Regions from separate parts of the Streptomyces sp. NPDC005706 genome, predicted to be linked through region 3. Evidence: riboswitches for the same ligand, from Rfam matches in the RefSeq annotation. Region 3 holds a riboswitch; each other region holds the start of a gene.
The links. Region 3 has a riboswitch for cyclic di-AMP ahead of ABZ478_RS28790 (peptidoglycan DD-metalloendopeptidase family protein). Riboswitches for the same ligand answer to the same signal wherever they lie in the genome.

Region 1 (4,542 bases), on a different contig from region 3:
TCGTCGCACCCCGGAAGGCGTAGATCGACTGGTCCGCGTCACCCACCACGCAGAGTTCGGCGGGCGGCAGGTCGGACTCGCCGGGCGGTACGTCCTCGTCATGCTGCCCGGTGCCCACCAGTTCTCGTACGAGGGCGTACTGGGCGTGGTTGGTGTCCTGGTACTCGTCGACCATGACGTGCCGGAACCGGCGGCGGTAGTGCTCGGCGACGTCCGGGAAGGCGCGCAGCAGGTTGACCGTCGTCATGATCAGGTCGTCGAAGTCCAGCGCGTTGGCCTCGCGCAGCCGTGACTGGTAGAGCGCGTAGGCCTGGGCGAGGGTCTTCTCGAAGCCGTCGGTGGCCTGGGCGGCGAAGTCCTCCTCGTCGATCAGCTCGTTCTTCAGGTTGCTGATCTTGGCGCTGAAGGACTTCGGCGGGAAGCGCTTGGGGTCGAGGTCTAGGTCGCGGCAGACCAGGGACATCAGGCGCTTGGAGTCGGCGGCGTCGTAGATCGAGAACGACGACGTGAAGCCGAGCCTCTTGGACTCGCGCCGCAGGATGCGCACGCACGCGCTGTGGAAGGTCATCACCCACATCGCGCCGGCGCGCGGGCCGACGAGCTGCTCGACCCGCTCCTTCATCTCGCCCGCGGCCTTGTTGGTGAAGGTGATCGCGAGGATCTGGCCCGGGTGCACGTTCCGCGCGGCGAGGAGGTGGGCGATGCGGTGGGTGAGCACGCGGGTCTTCCCGGAGCCCGCGCCGGCCACGATGAGCAGCGGCGAGTCGGCGTGGACGACCGCGGCGCGCTGGTTGTCGTTCAGCCCCCGCAGCAGCGCGTCCGGGTCGATCACGGGACGCGGGGCGCCGTCGCGGTAGTGGGTGTCCCGGTCCGGCGGCACGTCGAACTTCCCGCCGAACAGATCGTCCGGAAGGGGCTCCGGAGCGTGATCGTCCTCGGGCGGCGGCGGGGGCTCCTCCGCGTGCCCGCGAGGGGCCTGGAGGTCCGCCAGGAAGCTGTCGTCAAAGAGGCTGCTCATCGCTCTACGAGTTTAGGGGCCCGCACCGACAACCGGTCCCGGCACCGGAAAGTCGGCACCCGTGAGGTCCGCGACACGACACGGCAGCGGCGCGTCGGCCATCGCGCCACGGCTGCGGCCGAACTCCTCACACTGCGAAAGCACCTTGTCACGCCCGTATGAAACTGGCCCCGGGTCACGGAAATGTATCGGACATATGGCACAGCAACCTTCACAGGAGTCACACGAGTTGGCTAGGTTGCCGTCAGGCCGCACGACCCCTACCGGCGAACCTCGCCGGGCCGCGCGGCCTCCGCCGAGTCCGGTGCGCCCCTTCGCGGCGACCGGAGCCGGGGACCCACCGATCCTGGGGTGAATCGGCCGACTCCCGCCCGGGACGACGCCGTAGGGCAACCCTTCCGAACCACCCGCCCGAACCCGACAGCTAACCCGGTAGGCGGCACGTTGGAAGGAGTCGCCACCCTTGGCGTCGCACCGCAAGCCGGGTCCCCCGGGAACCCGCGGGACGGGCATCCGCACCCCCGTCCTGGCCACTGCCGCACTCACCTCCGTGGCCGTCCTGTCCCAGACGGCCGGGGCCGCTTCGGCCTCCGCCTCCTCCGCGGGCGACGGCAGGCCGAGCGTGGAGGAGGTCGAGAAGAAGATCGACGAGCTGTACCGCAGGGCGGACCCGGAGGAGGAAGCCGCGGCCGCGCAGCGGGCTCGCGCCGAGGCCCCGCGCGCGGAGGCCGTCCGGCGTCCGGGCCTGTTCACGAAGGCCCGCGAGGGGCTGGCCCCGTTCGCCGCCGCTCCCGAGACGGCCGGCTCGCTGCTCGCGGAGTACCCGGACGACCACTTCGCCCAGAACCGGCTGATGAACCGGCTGGCCTCCCGGGTGAAGGGCGCGGCCGGGCGCGGGAAGACTCCCAGGGCCCCCGAGGCGCCGGCCGCCGCACAGTACGACGTGAAGACGGCCAAGGCGGCCGTCCAGCACAAGCTCACAACCGCGCGCGAGCTGCTGTACCGGCTGACGGCTCCGGTCCCGGATCAGGCTCCGCCTCCTGCTCCGGTCCCGGTCGTGGATCCGGCTTCGGCTTCGCTCCTTGCCCCGGACCCGGCTCTGACTTCGGTCCCGGCTCCGCCCTCGGCCGTGGCCCCGCACTCGGTCCTGGCCCCGCACTCGGCTCCGGCTCCGTCTTCGGTCCCGGCCCGGGCCCCGGAGCGGCCGCGGTCCGCGGCGCGGCCGGTGAGCGTGCCGCCCGTCGCCCCGCCGGCCCCCGTCACCAAGGCCGAGAAGGCGATCGCCTTCGCCCGCGCCCAGATCGGCAAGCCGTACGTCTCAGGTGCCAGCGGGCCAGGCTCCTACGACTGCTCCGGCCTCACCCAGGCCGCCTGGAAGGCCGCCGGCGTCACCCTGCCGCGTGCCGCGCGTGACCAGGCCGGCATGGGCGCCGCGATCCCGCTCGCCGAGGCGCGCCCAGGTGACCTGGTCTTCTTCCACGACGACAGCAGCCACGTGGGCCTGTGCACGGGAGCAGGGACGATGATCCATGCCCCGCGCCCCGGTGCGTATGTGCGCGAGGAGCCGGTCCACCTGGCGGGCGAGTCGGTCGTTCACCGGGTGGTGCGGCCGGCCTGACGGTGCTCTTTTCGGGCTCCACGCGCGCGTGCCCCGCGAGCGCCGGCGCCGCCGCTCCCTAGCATCGGGCGCATGCCCATGCCCGGCTTCTCCGGTCTGCGTACGTGGTGGGCGGGGCGTCCGCCGGCGGCGGGGGCCGCCGTCATGGCGAGCGGCATCGTGTCGGTTGGCCTGCATCTGACCGGTCCCGAGACGGTGTCGCTCGTCTTCCTGTGGCTGGCCTGCCTCGCCTGGCTGGCGCTCGCCGCCGACTTCGCCGTACGGCTGGTGACGCAGCGGCCGCGTTGGCTGGCCGAGGCGAAGAGCCCCGGCGCGCTCTCCGCGGTCGCCGCCACGACGGTGGTCGGCACCCGGTTCTCGCTGCTCGGCCGGCAGACCCTGGCCGAGGCCGCCCTGGCACTGGCGGTCCTGCTGTGGCCGGTGCTGCTGCTTCTCGTCGTACGCCACTGGGGGCGGCGCATGCCGGGGGCGGTGTTCCTGTGTTGTGTGGCCACACAGGGGCTCGCGGTGCTGGCGGCCACCCTGGCCGCGGCGGAGACGACGGCATGGCTCGCGCGCGCCGCGCTGCTGCTGTTCTGGCTGGGCCTGGTCCTCTACGGCCTGGCGCTCGCGCGCTTCGATCCCCGTCAGGTGCTGGAGGGTGCCGGGGACCACTGGATCGCGGGCGGGGCGCTCGCCATCTCGGCGCTGGCCGGGGCGAAACTGCTCGCCGCCGACAGTGCGCGGCTGTATCTGTGGAACGACGACGACCGGGGCGTGCTGCGCGATGTCACGGTCACGCTGCTGGCGCTGGACCTGGCGTGCTGCGTGGTCCTGCTGGCCGCCGAGGTGGCCCGGCCGCGGCTGCGCTTCGACGTGCGGCGCTGGTCGACGGTGTTCCCGCTGGGTATGACGGCGTCGTCGACCCTGTCGGTCGCGGCGGTCCTGAACATCGGGTGGCTGCGGAGTCCGGGCCAGGTACTTGTGTGGCTGGCGGTGGCGGTGTGGCTGGCGGTCGCGGCCGGCGCGGTGCTCGCGGCCCGCGCCGGCCTCGTCAGGGCGCGTCAGGGCGCGCTGAGCCTCAGGTCCACAGCACGGCGATGAAGATGTTCGCCATGGTCAGCGCTCCGACGAGTCCGAAGACGCGCTTGTCCACCTTCTCCTCGTCGCGCTGGACGTAGACCAGTCCGAGGATGACGATCAGCAGGGCCAGCTTCACGCCGATCTTGAAGGTGTTGACGTGGTGGCCGTCGGCCTCGTTGAGCCCGACGAGGGCCACGCCGGTGACCAGCATGGTGAACGCGCCGTGCAGCATCCCGGGGACGAACCGGGCCGTGCCCTGGCCCATCGCCTTCATCTGGGTGAGGAAACCGCCAAGCAGCGCGGCGATACCGATGATGTGCAGGCCGACGAGGAGATGGATGAGTACGTCCATGACCAGGAGCCTATGAGGGAGTCCCGGACGGCCGGTCACCGGGCCCGCCCCACGGCGCCGCCCCTCGCGGGGGATCTTGCATATATGCGCCGCATAGCACCACACGGCCCCCGCGGGCCCCTCAATGCACGCTTCGGTCACTACGCAGCGTGAAGGCGGCAGCCATGGCCCGGCAATGCGATCACAGAGGCGTACGTCCCGGTCCGTCTCGGCCACTTCCGTACAGTGCGTTACCAACCTGTCACAGTCCGGCCTAGCGTCCTCCCCCAGGTGACCGGCTTCCCACCGCCGCCCGGGCCAGGGGCGGCCGCCGGCCACCTCCGCCGAGAAAGGTCCGGCGGCGGCCCGTTCCCCTGTGCGGGCCGCCGCCGGACACCCCTACCGCTCGGCCGCAGAGGTCCCATGGAAGGACGTGACGGTCCAGGTGGCAGCCCACCGCAAGCCCCGACAGCGCTCGCTCGGCGGCAACACGGCCCGCACGGCCGTCACCCT
Region 2 (4,542 bases), on a different contig from region 3:
GTCGAGGGCCTCACGGTTGGAGCCGAGGTTCGGGGCGAAGCCGCCCTCGTCGCCGAGGCCGGTGGACAGGCCCTTGCTCTTCAGGACCTTCTTCAGCGTGTGGTAGACCTCGGTGCCCCAGCGCAGGGCCTCGGAGAAGGACTCCGCGCCGATCGGAGCGATCATGAACTCCTGGATGTCCACGTTGGAGTCGGCGTGCGAGCCGCCGTTCAGGATGTTCATCATCGGCACCGGCAGCAGGTGCGCGTTCGGGCCGCCCAGGTAGCGGAACAGCGGCAGGTCGCTGGCCTCGGAGGCGGCGTGCGCGACGGCGAGGGAGACGCCGAGGATGGCGTTGGCGCCGAGCGAGCCCTTGTTGTCGGTGGCGTCCAGGTCGAACATGGCCTGGTCGATCAGGCGCTGCTCGGTGGCGTCGTAGCCGACGAGCTCCGGGCCGATCTGCTCGATGACGGCGAGGACGGCCTTCTCGACGCCCTTGCCCTGGTAGCGGTTGGGGTCGCCGTCACGGAGCTCGATGGCCTCGAAGGCACCGGTGGAGGCACCGGACGGCACGGCGGCACGACCCGTGCTGCCGTCGTCGAGGCCGACCTCGACCTCGACCGTGGGGTTGCCTCGGGAGTCCAGGATTTCCCGGGCTACGACGACGTCGATGGACGGCACGAGCATCTCCTTCATGGATGTGACGCTGGAAGTGCGGGGCGGGGTGCCTTACGGCTCTGCCTTGCGACTAGAGCCTAACCGTCCAAGGGGCGTCGGCCACCGACCGACCGTCCCGTGGACAGGGAGACGGTACCCATTGTTCCTGCCCGGAACAAAGCGGTTCGGTGAGGTTCCGCGAACGAATGGGGAAAGGGGCCGGGAAAAACACAGCCCCGCCCCGGTGCGTATGGGGGAACACGCACCGGGGCGGGGAGCCCGTGGGGGACGGGGGGAATGGCCCTCACGCGGCCTTCAGCTTGGGGGACGGCCTTGTGAGGGCACTGTGGTTCCGGTCGGAGCCAGGTGTCACTTCAGGTGCAGCTGCTGGCCCGGGTAGATGAGGTCGGCGTCCTCGACGATGTCCTTGTTCAGCTTGAAGAGCTTCTGCCAGCCGCCGTCGACCTTGTGCTTCTCGGCGATGGTGCCGAGGGTGTCGCCCTTGACCACCTTGTACTCGCCGTCGCCCTTCTTGACCTTCTTGCCGGTCGGGGTGGTGACGGTCTTCTTCGCGCTCGCGGCCGGACGCTCGCTGGAACGGGAGGCGGCCTGCTGGTCGGTGGAGCGGGTGGCGGTGCTGCCCGAGGAGGTGCTCTTGGAGGAGCCGCTCGGGGCGGAGCCGCTGTTGGGGGTGCTCGACAGGCCCTTGCCGCACACCGGCCAGGCGCCCTTGCCCTGGGCGGCGAGGACCTTCTCGGCGACGGCTATCTGCTGGGCCTTGGAGGCCTGGTTGGCCTGGCCGGCGTACTGCGTGCCGCCGTAGGCGGCCCAGGTGGAGGCGGAGAACTGCAGACCGCCGTAGTAGCCGTTGCCGGTGTTGATGGACCAGTTGCCACCGGACTCGCACTGGGCGACCGCGTCCCACTCGGAGGTGGTGGCGGCGGAGGCGTTGCCGGCCGCCATCAGCGGGGCGGCGACGGCGGCGCCGGTGACACCGGCGAGCGCGATGGCACGGGTGGCCTTGGACGGACGACGGTGCTTGCCCTTGCTGGAGAACAGCATGGATGGATCCCCTCACCGACGCCTGCGAGGTGAGCTGTCGGGTTCGGGCCGGTTGAGTTGCCCGGCCGCGGGCCCGCTTTCACGGGCCGCGGCTCCACCCCTAGCCGGTTCCAGCGTGACCGCTGGTTCCGGCACTTACCTTGGGTCCCCCGCTCCTGCCTACGGCGCTTTACGCGACGACTGTTCCCGGGCGGCCGCTGGCAGGATTCGGCGTTGCGACAGCCGGGGCTCGTGGTGACGAGCGGTCACGACCGTAGACACGCGATCGAGGGAATTTCAAAGACGATCAGGGCTTCTGAGACTCATCCCACACTTTCACCGAAACGGACATCGACGCCCAATCCGGTCGTCAACTACCGCTGCTTTTGGCCCGTTTCGCTACCGACTTCCAGGGTCTGACCGGCGGAGATGTGGTTCGGGTCGGTACCGATGGCCTTCTTGTTCCGGGCGTACAGCTCGTGCCATCCGCCGTCCACGTCAAGGGAGTCGGCGATGGAGGCGAGGGTGTCGCCCTCATGCACGGTGTAGGTGTCCGTCCCGCGGGAGGCGTGCTTCCCCGACGAGGAGGCGTCCTGACCGTTTGTCACGCTTTCGTCCGCACTGCCGCCGCGGTGACGTCCGCCACTGCTGAGCGCTCCGGTGTCGACGAGGCTCCAAGAACCGCCGGTCTGCCATGAATTGTCCGAGTCCTCCACGACCGGGTCCGGGGTCGCGGACTCGCTCCCCTGCGACTCCCCGGCGCGCGGCGAGGTGGATTTGTCGGACTTGGGAGTGTCCGTGCCCTTGTCCGACCCCTTGGAGCCGGCACTCTCGCCCGCGTCCGGGGACGACTTGCCGACCGAGTCCGAGGAAGAGTCGGACTCGGAGCCGGAGTCGGAGGAGTCGGGCGAGGAGGAGGAATCCGGCAGACCGGACGAGTCGGAATCACCGGCGGAATCGGACGAGTCCGTGGAGCCGGAGGAGTCGCCGGACCCGCCGTGGTCCGAGCCGGACTTCCCGGAGCCTGCGACGCCCGTGTCGACGTCCAGGGACCCTGAGTCGGAGGTCAGGCCGGAGAGCAGGGCACAGGTGGTCCAGGGCGTGGTGCCCTTGTCGGCGAGGATCTTCTCGGCGACGGCGATCTGCTGGGAACGGCTCGCCAGGTCGGCGGTGGCGGCGTACTTGGTGCCGCCGTAGGCGTTCCAGTCGTCCTGGGAGATCTGCAGTCCGCCGTAGTACCCGTTGCCCGTGTCGGCGCTCCACGAGCCGCCGCTCTCGCACTCGGCGACCTTGTCCCAGGTGGTGCCGTCGGCGGCGTTGGCGCTCGCGGCACCGAGGAGCGGGATGGCGATGGCGGAGCCGGTCACTCCGGCCGCGACGAGAAGAGCCGGAGCCTGACGGGGGCGACGGTGACGACCGTTCCCGGAGAGCATGCGGAAGCCTTTCGTGCGACAGCGGGACCGACGCGGCGCCCAATGCTCGGGCCGCGTTGATGGGTGAACGTATAGGCATACGATCACTTGTCACAAGTTCATGCCGCACAGATCACGTGAAGATCACAGAGTTGAACGCCCGTCATGTTTACGGTTGTACGGCCTGTTCCGTGGCCGGGGTGAACTCCACGGGCAGGGTGCGCAGGCCGCGCATGATGAGCCCGCCGCGCCAGCGCAGGTCGGCCGGATCGGCCGCGAGCCGCAGGTCGGGGAGGCGGGTGAGGAGCGTGGCGAGCGCGGTCCGGCCCTCCAGCCGGGCGAGCGGGGCGCCGAGGCAGTAGTGGATGCCGTGGCCGTAGCCGAGGTGCTGGTTGTCCCCGCGGGAGAGGTCCAGGACGTCGGGACCGGCGAACCGCTCCGGGTCCCGGTCGGCGGCGGCGAGGACGACGAGCACCGGGTCGCCGGCCGCGATCTCCTGCCCGCCGAGGGTCAGCGGCCGGGTGGCGAACCGCCAGGTGGCCAGCTCGACCGGGCCGTCGTAGCGGAGCAGTTCCTCGACACCGGTCTCCAGCAGACCCTGTTCGCCGCGGGCGAGGGAGTTCTGCAGCCGGTGGCGCTGCTCCGGGTGGTTGAGCAGGGCGTAGGTGCCGTTGCCGATGAGGTTGACGGTCGTCTCGAAGCCGGCGAACAGAAGGATGAAGGCCATCGCGGCGGCCTCGTTCTCGGTGAGGTGCTCACCGTGGTCGGAGGCGCGGATCAGGCCGGAGATCAGGTCCTCGCCCGGGGATGGCTCTTCCGGCAGTGCCGCACGCTTGCGGTGGATCAGCTCGGCGAGGTAGCCGCGCATCTTCTTCACCGACCGGGCGACCCCGCCGCGCGGTCCTCCGCCGTGCCTGATCATCATCCCGGCCCAGTCGCGGAAGTCGTCCTGGTCCTCGCGCGGGACGCCGAGCAGGTCGCAGATGGCGTAGATGGGCAGCGGGAAGGCGAACTCGTGGATGAGGTCGGCGGAGCCCGTCCTCGCGAACCCGTCGATGAGGTCGTCGGTCAGCTCCTGCACCCGGGGCGCGAACTCGGCGACCCGGCGCGGCGTGAACGCCTTGCTGACCAGTCTGCGCAGCCTGGTGTGGTCCGGCGGGTCGATGTTCAGCAGGTGCGTCATCAACTCGGCCTTGCGCTCACCCGGGATACCGGTCTTGCCCTTGGCGTGCGCGGGCTCGTCGTGGTGCGCGGGGTTCTTGCTCAGCCGCTGGTCGGCGAGGGCCTGCCGGGCGTCGGCGTACCGGGTGACCAGCCAGGCCTCGACCCCGCTGGGCAGCCTCGTCCGGCGCACTGGCTCGTGCTCGCGCAGCCAGGCGTAGGCGGGGTAGGGGTCGGCGGCGAACTCCCAGGTGAACAGTTCCGGGGCGGTGCTGGGCGGGGCGGGCTGGTC
Region 3 (4,542 bases):
AGTCGACCGGCCGGAGCGCACCGGCATGGAACACGGGCCGGGTCCGGTGGGCGCGCGGGCGTGCCCCGCACCGCCGGGATCGCGGTACGGGGCACGGTCACGCCGCGCGCGGGGTCAGGCGACCGACGCGATGCGCAGCTTGATGTCGTCCGGCGAGAGCGCGCCCTTCGCCGTGACGTGGTCCCCGGAGGACTCGCCTCGCAGCCGGCGGCCGATCCACGGGACGAGGTACTCGCGGGCCCAGTGGACGTCGTCCCGGCGGATCTCCAGGGTGCCCCGGGGCGGCAGCGGCGGCCAGGCCTGCTCCGGGTCGGCCGGGATCTCCAGGCCGAGGGCCTGACCGGCGCGCAGCGCCACGCGCGTGTGCCCCTCGGGCGAGAGGTGCAGCCGGTCGTTGTCCCAGGCCCTGCGGTCCTGGACGGACCTCAGGGACCAAAGGTCGAGCACGGGGCAGCCGTACCGGTCGGCGATGGCGCGGACGTGCCCGTTGTAGGTGGCGATCTTGCCGCGCAGATGCTTGAGCACCGGCACGCCCCGGGTGTCGAAGCCGGTCGTCACCATCACCGTGCCCGCGGCCGCCGCGAGGGGGGCGAGGGCCCGCTCGAAGCGCTCGGCCACCTCGTCGGGGTCGGTGCCCGGCCGGATGATGTCGTTGCCGCCCGCACAGAAGGAGACGAGGTCCGGGGCCAGTTCGACGGCCCTGGGAAGCTGGTGCTCGACGATCTGGTCGAGCAGCTTCCCGCGGACCGCGAGGTTGGTGTACTTGAAGTCGCCCTCGGGCCGCCGGTCGGCGAGCAGGACCGCGAACCGGTCGGCCCAGCCGACGAACGCCCCGTCGGGCCCGGGGTCGCCGACGCCCTCGGTGAAGCTGTCCCCCACCGCCACGTACGACCCGATCACTGATGTGTTGTCACTCTTCGAATCGTCTGCCACGTCGGACCATGATTCACCTTTGGATGTGACTTACGCGACCGTAGGCAGGGGTTGACTAGCGGTGAGATGAGACACCCTTAAAGAAATTGCCAACCCAGGAATACGGCCGGTACGGGGACCGTCCGGACACACCGAAGGCCGGACCCGGGGATCGGGGGTCCGGCCTTCGGAGGCGTGTCAGGCAGGTGGTCGTGAGGAGCGCGTCCCTCGGCGCCGGTGGCTCAGAGGGCGACGCCGTGCGAGCGGAGGTAGGCGACCGGGTCCACGTCCGAGCCGTAGTTCGGCGTGGTGCGGATCTCGAAGTGCAGGTGCGGGCCGGTCACGTTGCCGGTGGCGCCGGACAGGCCGACCTGCTGCCCCGGGGTCACCGTCTGACCGGCCGACACCGAGAGCTGCGAGAGGTGGGCGTACTGGGCGTAGTAGCCGTCGTTCAGCTTGATGACGACCTGGTTGCCGTACGCGCCGCCCCAGCCGGCGGAGACGACGGTGCCGGCGCCGACGGCCTTGAGGGAGGTGCCGGTGGGGACGACGAAGTCGACGCCCGTGTGGTAGCCGCTGGACCACATGCTGCCCGCCACGTGGTACGCGGTGCCGACGGTGGGCGCGGCGACCGGGAGGTTGTAGCCGGTGGCGGGGGCCGCCTGGGTGGCCTGGGCCACCGGAGACGCCGGGGCGACCTTGGTGGCCTGGGCCACCGGAGACGCCGGGGCGACCTTGGTGGCCTGGGCCACCGGAGACGCTTGGACGGCGGGGGTCGCGGGGGTGTACCGGGCGGCCTTCGCCGGGGCCTCCGCGCGGGCCTTCGAAGGCTGCGCGGGGGCGGGGGACTCGGCGCGGGTCGGGGCGGCGGCCTTCTTGCCGAGCGACAGCCTCAGACCCGGGTGGATCAGGGCCGGATTCTCGCCGACGGTCTGCCGGTTGTCCGCGTAGAGCCGGTGCCAGCCCCCGCTCACGTGCTGCTCGCCGGCGATCTTCGCGAGGCAGTCGCCGGACTTCACCGTGTAGGTGCGAACGCCGGAGGCCTGCTGCGCGGCGGTCTTCCCGGCCGCCGTCTTCGCCACGGACTGCACGGTCTTTCCGGAGACGGGCTGCGCGGTGACGGCGTGCGCTCCGGTGGCACCCAGCAGGGGCAGGGCCAGTGCGGCACCGCCGGTTCCGGCGACGGCGACGGAACGGGTGAAACGCTGAGTCTTGGGACGGCGGTGCTTACCCTTCGCGGGCATGACGCATTCCTCTCCGGCGCCTGCGGGGTGAGCTGTCGGGTTCGGGCTGGAGCTGCCCGGCCGCGCGGTGCGCGGCTGCACCCCGAGCCTGTCGCGGAGACCGGGACAGGCAGTCGTACCTGTTGGGTCCCCCGCTCCTGCCGCGCACGGGTCATGTGTGTGGGACTCCGGGCGGCGGCAGGATTCGGCGTTCCGTCCGGATTGATGGCGAACGTAAGCGAGCCCGACGCGCGGAAACAAGCGACCGATTCCCGGCGTTCACGTGCCAGAAGATCCAAATGGGATATTCGTGGTCACGGTGCGTGAATTCGCACCCGCGCGGTCGGGTCAAGTTGCCGTATCCGCTTGGGGATTAGGTGGACATGACGAACAGCGGACGGTCACGGCTATGACGCTCCTCACGCGCCACTCCCCCAGGCGCCCCCATTCCACACCGAGTTGTAACGAAGGGGTCAGTCAGGACATAAGGGTCAGATACGGCGCAGGCGGAAAACTGCCGCGTCCAGATCGCCGTGCAGCCCGGTCGGCAGTCCGTGGTGCAGCAGAACGGCACCTCGGTGAACTTCGCCCGTTTCGCGGCATTCGTACGATGCCGTCGCGTCGAGTCCGCGCAGCCGTACGCGCGGTACCGGCTCTCCGTAGCTCTGCGTCTGGAGGCAGGCCAGGACCACCGCCTCGTCCCCCAGCACGTACTGGACGGCGCTCAGGCCGCCCGTCGGAGGCCGCAGCCGGTACAGGTCGCCCTGCTGGACGAGCGGCCGGATCTCCTTGTGGAGGGCCACCCACTCCCCGGCTTCGGCCAGTTCCTCGTCGGTCCACTCGGTGAGGTCGCCGCCGATACCGAGCACACCCGCCATGGAGCTGACGAACCGGAAGCGCAGGGAGCTGGTCCTGCCGTTGAGCTGCGTGTTCGGGCTGTCGGTGACCCAGGCCGCCATCACGCGCGCGGGGTGGATCTGGCTGAAGCCGTGCTGGATGGCGAGCCGGTCGAGCGGGTCGGTGTTGTCGGAGGTCCACACCTGGTCGGTGCGGCTCAGCACGCCGAGGTCGATCCGGCCGCCGCCACCCGAGCACGACTCGAAGGCGACCCGGGGGTGGGCGGCGCGCAGCCGGTCCAGCAGGGCGTACAGCGCGCGGACGTGGTCGACCCACAGGCGCTGCGGGTACGGCTCCCCCGGCCAGCCGGCGTCGGTGAAGCAGCGGTTGAAGTCCCACTTCACATAGTCGATGGGGGCGCCGGACAGCAGGGTGTCCAGCCGCTCCCACAGGTACTCCTGGACGTCCTCCCGGGCGAGGTTGAGGACGAGCTGGTTGCGCAGTTCCGTCCGTCTGCGGCCCGGCTGGTACTGCACCCAGTCGGGGTGGGCCCGGTACAGCTCGCTGTCCGGGTTGACCATCTCGGGCTCGACCCAGATGCCGAACCGCATGCCGAGGCCGTGCACCTGCTCCGCCAGGGGCTTGAGGCCGTGCGGGAACCGGTCGGGATTGGGGGTCCAGTCGCCGAGCCCGGCCCGGTCGCTGGTGCGGGCCCCGAACCAGCCGTCGTCGACGACGAACAGCTCGACGCCGATGCCGGCCGCGCGCCGGGCGAGCGCCGCCTGCTGCTCTTCGGAGATGTCGAAGAACGTCGCCTCCCAGGAGTTGAACAGCACCGGCCGGTCCCGCTCGGCGTCCGGGATCACATGCGCGCGCTGGTAGGCGTGCCAGGTCCGGCTGGCCCCGCCGAAGCCGCCGTCGCTCCACAGACCCGCGAAGACGGGGGTGGTGTACGACTCCCCCGGCGCCAGGAGCAGCAGGCCCGAGTCGTCGTGGCCGGCCCCGCCGGTGATCTGCACGCGCGCGTCCGGGAGTTGGGCGACGGCGATCCGCCAGGAGCCGGACCAGCCGAGCGCGCAGCCCCAGACCTCGCCGCGTTCCTCGGTGGCGTCGGTGTCGAGGGCGACCCAGGGCAGGTGCTGGTGGCCGGTGTGGCCGCGGCGGCTGCCGATGACCTTCTCGCCGTGGGTGAGCGGCGCGCGGGTGAGCAGGGACTCGGCGGCCCAGCGGCCGTGCAGCTGCGACAGTCGCCAGCCGTCGCGTTCGGGCAGGGTCCAGGTGGCGGCGTCGGCGCGCAGCAGCTCCACGCGCGTGTGCCCGCCGTTGTTCAGGGTGACCCGGCGCTCCACGACGTCACCGCGCATGCGGTAGTGCAGGGTGATCGCCAGTCCGTCGTCGTCGAAGCGCAGCCGCAGCTCCGCGCCTTCGGTGCCGTCTCCCGTCCCGTCCCGGTCGCATTCGTACGACACGAAGCGCCATTCGGTGCCGCGCCGCTCGTCGGTGCGCACACAGAGGGCGGGACGGACGAAGCGGGGGCCGCCCTCGACGGGGTACTCCTCGCGGCCGTCGA
Region 4 (4,542 bases), on a different contig from region 3:
CCAGGTGGTCGGGCACGCCGACCCGGAGGCCGTGGGCAAGGCGCTCGGCACACACCCGGGACCGGCGATCGCCGTCTCCGACACGGTGTTCTCCGTCGACGGCGACGCGGCACCGCTGGCCGCCCTGGCCGAGGCGTGCCGTGAGCACGGCGCGGGCCTGGTCCTGGACGACGCGCACGGGCTCGGGGTGCTCGGTGACGGCGGCCGGGGCGCTCCGTACGCCGCCGGGCTGGCGGGCGCCGCGGACGTGGTCGTCACGGCGACACTGTCGAAGTCGCTCGGCAGCCAGGGCGGTGTGGTGCTGGGGCCGGCCCGGGTCGTCGCCCACCTGGTCAACGCCGCCCGCACGTTCATCTTCGACACCGGTCTCGCCCCCGCGGCCGTGGGCGCCGCGCTCGCGGCGCTGAGGCTGCTGCGGCGCGAGCCGTCGCGGGCGCAACGGGCCCGCGCGGTCGCCGCCGAACTGCACGCACGGCTGACCGCCGCGGGTCTGGAGGCGGTACGACCGGACGCCGCGGTGGTCTCCGTGCGGGCTCCGTCCCCGGAGCAGGCCGTGCGCTGGGCGGCCGACTGCCGTACGGCAGGCCTGGCCGTGGGCTGCTTCCGTCCTCCTTCCGTGCCCGACGGCATCTCGCGGCTGCGGCTGACCGCCCGTGCGGACCTCTCCGGGGCCGAGATCGAACGCGCTGTACGTGTGATTCGCGAGGCGCGACCATGAGTCGGCGTGACACGGCCGCACATCTGGCGAAAGTGATCGGATCTGATCAGTAGGGGTCGGCCCGCCGGCCGGTGGTCAGGTCGGGTTCGACCCGGTCACCGGAGCGTTGCCACGAAGCCCGCCCAGCTCCCGGGGGAGAAGAGCAGCGCGGGTCCGGCCGGAGCCTTGGAGTCGCGCACGGCGAGCAGTCCGGCCCACGGGCCGGAGTGCGGCCGGGCCGTCTCCACGCAGTTGTTCGCTCCGGTGCTGTAGCTGCTGCGCAGCCACCGCACGTCGTGCAGATCGGTACTGGCTGGGACGTTCCGAGGCAGTGCTGTCATGGTGCCTCCTTACGCGCCGTCACCTATCCCGGCGATGTAGTCCAACGATTCCTCGGGTGAAAGGGCGTGGAACTGAAGGGTGTCGAAGGCCTCGGCGTAGGCCATGAGGTCTTCTTTCCGTTCCAGGTAGAGGCTACTCGTCAACTGGTCGAGAACAACCACGTCCAGATCAGAAGTGCTCGGAAATGAGAAGATAACGAAAGGCCCGGTGAGGCCGATATGCGCCCCCGCCGCGAACGGCAGTACCTGGAGCCGAACCTGGGGCAGCCGGGCGGCCTCCATCAGCCGTTCCAGTTGCCGCGCCATCACCTCGGGGCCGCCGACCTCCCGCCTGAGCACCGCCTCGTCCAGTACCGCGGTCAGCTTCAGCGGCGGCTCGGACCGGAGCACGTCCTGCCTCGCGAGCCGCACCTCCACCAGGGCGTCCAGCCGCTCCTCGTCCACTCCCTCCACCGCCGCCCGGGTCACCGCGCGAGCGTATTCGGGCGTCTGCAGTAGGCCGGGAACCACCGTGGTCTCCAGGGTGCGCATCCCGCTCGCCTGCGACTCCAGACTGATGAAGTCGCGGTAGGTGGGCGGCAGGACGCCCCGGTACGCGTGCCACCAGCGGTTGCGGCCGCCCGCGTCCTTCGAGCCCGTCAACATCAGCAGCAGGTCGCGCAGTTGCCGGTCCCGGACGTCGTAGGCGTCGAGGAGTAACCGTACGTCCGCCGGCCTCACCCCGCTGGCGCCGGTCTCGATGCGGCTCACCTTCGACTGGTGCCAGCCCACCAGGAGGGCCGCCTCGCCACTGGTGAGCCCGGCCCCGGTGCGCAGCGCGCGCAGTTCGGCGCCCAGCTTGCGGCGCCGGACCGCGGGACCGTTCTGCATGGGAACTCCTTACTCCTTCCGGGCCGCCCGGATACGGTCTCGCGTCGCAGAGTTCACCGCTTCGGGCGACAGATATATGCATATCTTGGTGGATCGCTCCCCTGACCGGCCCGGTGATGGCAGTCTGGCGAAGAAGCACCAGTCCGGGACCGTACTCGAACCATCCGCTCCTCGTCGGACTGCGGTCCCGTGGGAAAGGGACGACGTCGCCATGGCAGACCACCTGGAAGCATCCGTCACTCTGCCGAGCGATCCCGCCTCGGTCTCCGCGGCCCGTTCCTACGTGGTGGGCACCCTCGCGGAGTGGGGCCTGCCGTCGGACACCGACGTGGCCGACACCGTGCGACTCATCGTCTCCGAACTCGCCACCAACGCCGTGCAGCACACCTTCGGTCAGTCACCCACCTTCACGGTCGACATCGCGCTGGACCGTGACGAACACCTGCGCATCGGTGTCACGGACAGCCATCCGCGCTTTCCGAAGAGACTGCCCGCCGCCGTCCAGCAGGACAACGGGCGCGGCATGGTCATCATCCGCTGGCTCACCGCCGAGTGCGGCGGCAGACTCCGCGTCCGCCCCACCCGCGAGGGCGGCAAGACGGTGTCGATCGAACTGCCGTGGACGCCCCAGGGGGAGCAGCTCACGACGGCCGGGCAGCAGGAACCCTAGAAGAGGAACTGCGGAAGCCGGGGGACCGCGGCCCGGCGCGCGGCCCTGCGGCCGCCTCGGTGGCCCGTCACGGAGCCGGACGCGGCCGCGCCGCCCCGGGGCCGCCCGCGTGCTTCAGGCGGGCGCCGGGACGGCGCCGACGGTCAGGGGGAGCGGCCCTGCTGCTGGAGCCGCTCCGGGGGCTGGGCCGGGTCAGCTGACCCGGCCGTACCAGACGCTCCGTGTCCAGATCTTCTCGAGCCGCACCACGGCCCCGGTCTTCGGGGCGTGCCAGATCTTGCCCTTCCCGGCGTAGATGCCGACGTGGTAAACGCTGGATCCGGAGTGGAAGAAGACCAGGTCACCGGCCCTGCGGTGGCCGGCGGAAATATGCCGGGTCCGGTTGTACTGCTGGGCTGCCGTACGCGGCAGCTTCTTGCCCGCCTTCTTGAACGAGTAGAGCGTCAGACCCGAGCAGTCGAATCGGCGCGGACCGGTTGCCCCGTACTGGTAAGGAGAGCCCTTCTTGGAGGCGGCGATGTGCAGAGCCTTCGTCGCCAGCGTGGCGGCCGAGGCCTCACCGGCCAGGCCGGGCACGGCGATGGAGCCGCCCACCGCGGCAAGCGTAAGAGCCGAGGCCGTACCGGCCCGGGCCATCATCGACGGGACACGATTCAGCGCAGTCATGCGCAACCCTTCGTCAGCCGCCTGTGAAGGATGACCTGTCGGATTCGGGCTGGCGAAGTGGCCCGGCCGCGTTGCCGCGGCTTCACCCCAAGGGCTGCTCGGCACGACCGTCCGTCTGCGACGAACGTCCGTCCCGGCGACCCGTCTTGCCTGGGTCCTCCACTCCTGCCGATCCACTCCTGTCGACCGGTCATCCGGGCGGCGGCAGGACTCGGCGTCCGCACGGATCGCCCCGCCGCGGTGGCGGGGTCTTGTCGTCAGACAGGGATCTTCACTCACAGGTGTCCGAAAATCCCAATGGAACCGGGGATTTGTGGCGTTACTCACCACTCACCCGTTCGGGTGGACACTGCTCTGTTCGAGTCTCCGTCAACTCCCGGACGTAGCCCCGGACCTGGGAAAAAGCGTCTCCGCGCATCTCCCCGATCCGCCGATCGCGCAAGTCGGAGAGTCAGAAAAAAAGCCCGGAGATACTCCGGCCGGGGGTACGTCGTTCGGGCCGTTTCAACTCCACGCCGGGCGGACCGTCGACGATCGGGTCCACCCGGCGCGGGAACCGGCGTCCGGGTCAGCCCACGCAATCGGGCGGGAGCACGACGCGCGCGGTACGGCGCTCACCGTCGAGCACCCGCAGCGCCCGTGCCAGCGTGTCCCCGTGCAGCTCCGTCTCGCCCCGCCGGTGCATCAGGGCGAGCGCGTCGCGCAGCTCGGCCGCCTTGCGCACCAGGGCCTGCGCCGCGCGCAGCCCGCTGTAGGTGTCTCCCGGCCGCGCCGGGTTGATCCGGCCCAGCAGGTCGGCCGCCTCCAGGTAACGGTCGATCAGCTCGCCCTCGGCCCTGGTCAGCGCGGGCAGCGGCGGAAGCTCCGGCGGCAGCATCGGCGGGTCACTCCGCCCGCTCGGCGCCGGGAGCGGCCTTGCGGCTCGGGACGACACCGTCCACCAGTCCGTACGCCAGCGCGCCCCGCGCGTCCAGCACCAGATCCCGCTCCAGGTCCTGGCCGACCTGCTCCGGCGTGCGCCCGGTGTGCCGGACCAGCAGCCCCTCCATCAGCGCCCGCATCCGGGTCAGCTCCCCGGCCTGGATGAGGAGGTCGCTCGGCTGTCCCTGGGCCGGTTCGGGCAGCGCGGGCTGCTCGAGCACCACGCGCGCCCCCGGCAGGATGAAGCGCTTGCCCGGGGTGCCGGCCGCGAGCAGGACCGCGGCGGCGGAGGCGGCCTGGCCCAGGCAGTAGGTCTCCACGTCGCAGCGGACGTAGCGCATCGTGTCGTAGACGGCGGTCATGGCGCCGAACGAGCC

Region 1: another riboswitch for cyclic di-AMP. It lies ahead of ABZ478_RS03960 (C40 family peptidase); the one in region 3 lies ahead of ABZ478_RS28790 (peptidoglycan DD-metalloendopeptidase family protein).
Region 2: another riboswitch for cyclic di-AMP. It lies ahead of ABZ478_RS21795 (transglycosylase family protein); the one in region 3 lies ahead of ABZ478_RS28790 (peptidoglycan DD-metalloendopeptidase family protein).
Region 4: another riboswitch for cyclic di-AMP. It lies ahead of ABZ478_RS15525 (C40 family peptidase); the one in region 3 lies ahead of ABZ478_RS28790 (peptidoglycan DD-metalloendopeptidase family protein).

Annotation. Positions count from the first base shown of each region.
Region 1 covers NZ_JBEXYS010000002.1:71,655-76,196, reverse strand. The annotation lists gene pcrA (DNA helicase PcrA) at 1-1,018, opposite strand, end outside; cyclic di-AMP (ydaO/yuaA leader) riboswitch at 1,302-1,474, shown strand; gene ABZ478_RS03960 (C40 family peptidase) at 1,482-2,636, shown strand; gene ABZ478_RS03955 (hypothetical protein) at 2,715-3,719, shown strand; gene ABZ478_RS03950 (hypothetical protein) at 3,697-4,050, opposite strand; gene ABZ478_RS03945 (NlpC/P60 family protein) at 4,475-4,542, shown strand, end outside.
Region 2 covers NZ_JBEXYS010000013.1:109,990-114,531, reverse strand. The annotation lists gene eno (phosphopyruvate hydratase) at 1-666, opposite strand, end outside; gene ABZ478_RS21795 (transglycosylase family protein) at 1,006-1,698, opposite strand; cyclic di-AMP (ydaO/yuaA leader) riboswitch at 1,703-1,875, opposite strand; gene ABZ478_RS21790 (transglycosylase family protein) at 2,052-3,110, opposite strand; gene ABZ478_RS21785 (cytochrome P450) at 3,259-4,542, opposite strand, start outside.
Region 3 covers NZ_JBEXYS010000023.1:111,335-115,876, forward strand. The annotation lists gene ABZ478_RS28785 (SGNH/GDSL hydrolase family protein) at 115-900, opposite strand; gene ABZ478_RS28790 (peptidoglycan DD-metalloendopeptidase family protein) at 1,155-2,156, opposite strand; cyclic di-AMP (ydaO/yuaA leader) riboswitch at 2,161-2,356, opposite strand; gene ABZ478_RS28795 (alpha-galactosidase) at 2,627-4,542, opposite strand, start outside.
Region 4 covers NZ_JBEXYS010000007.1:123,689-128,230, forward strand. The annotation lists gene ABZ478_RS15505 (8-amino-7-oxononanoate synthase) at 1-718, shown strand, start outside; gene ABZ478_RS15510 (DUF397 domain-containing protein) at 814-1,038, opposite strand; gene ABZ478_RS15515 (helix-turn-helix transcriptional regulator) at 1,048-1,908, opposite strand; gene ABZ478_RS15520 (ATP-binding protein) at 2,120-2,578, shown strand; gene ABZ478_RS15525 (C40 family peptidase) at 2,771-3,244, opposite strand; cyclic di-AMP (ydaO/yuaA leader) riboswitch at 3,248-3,471, opposite strand; gene ABZ478_RS15530 (hypothetical protein) at 3,813-4,121, opposite strand; gene ABZ478_RS15535 (ATP-dependent Clp protease proteolytic subunit) at 4,129-4,542, opposite strand, start outside.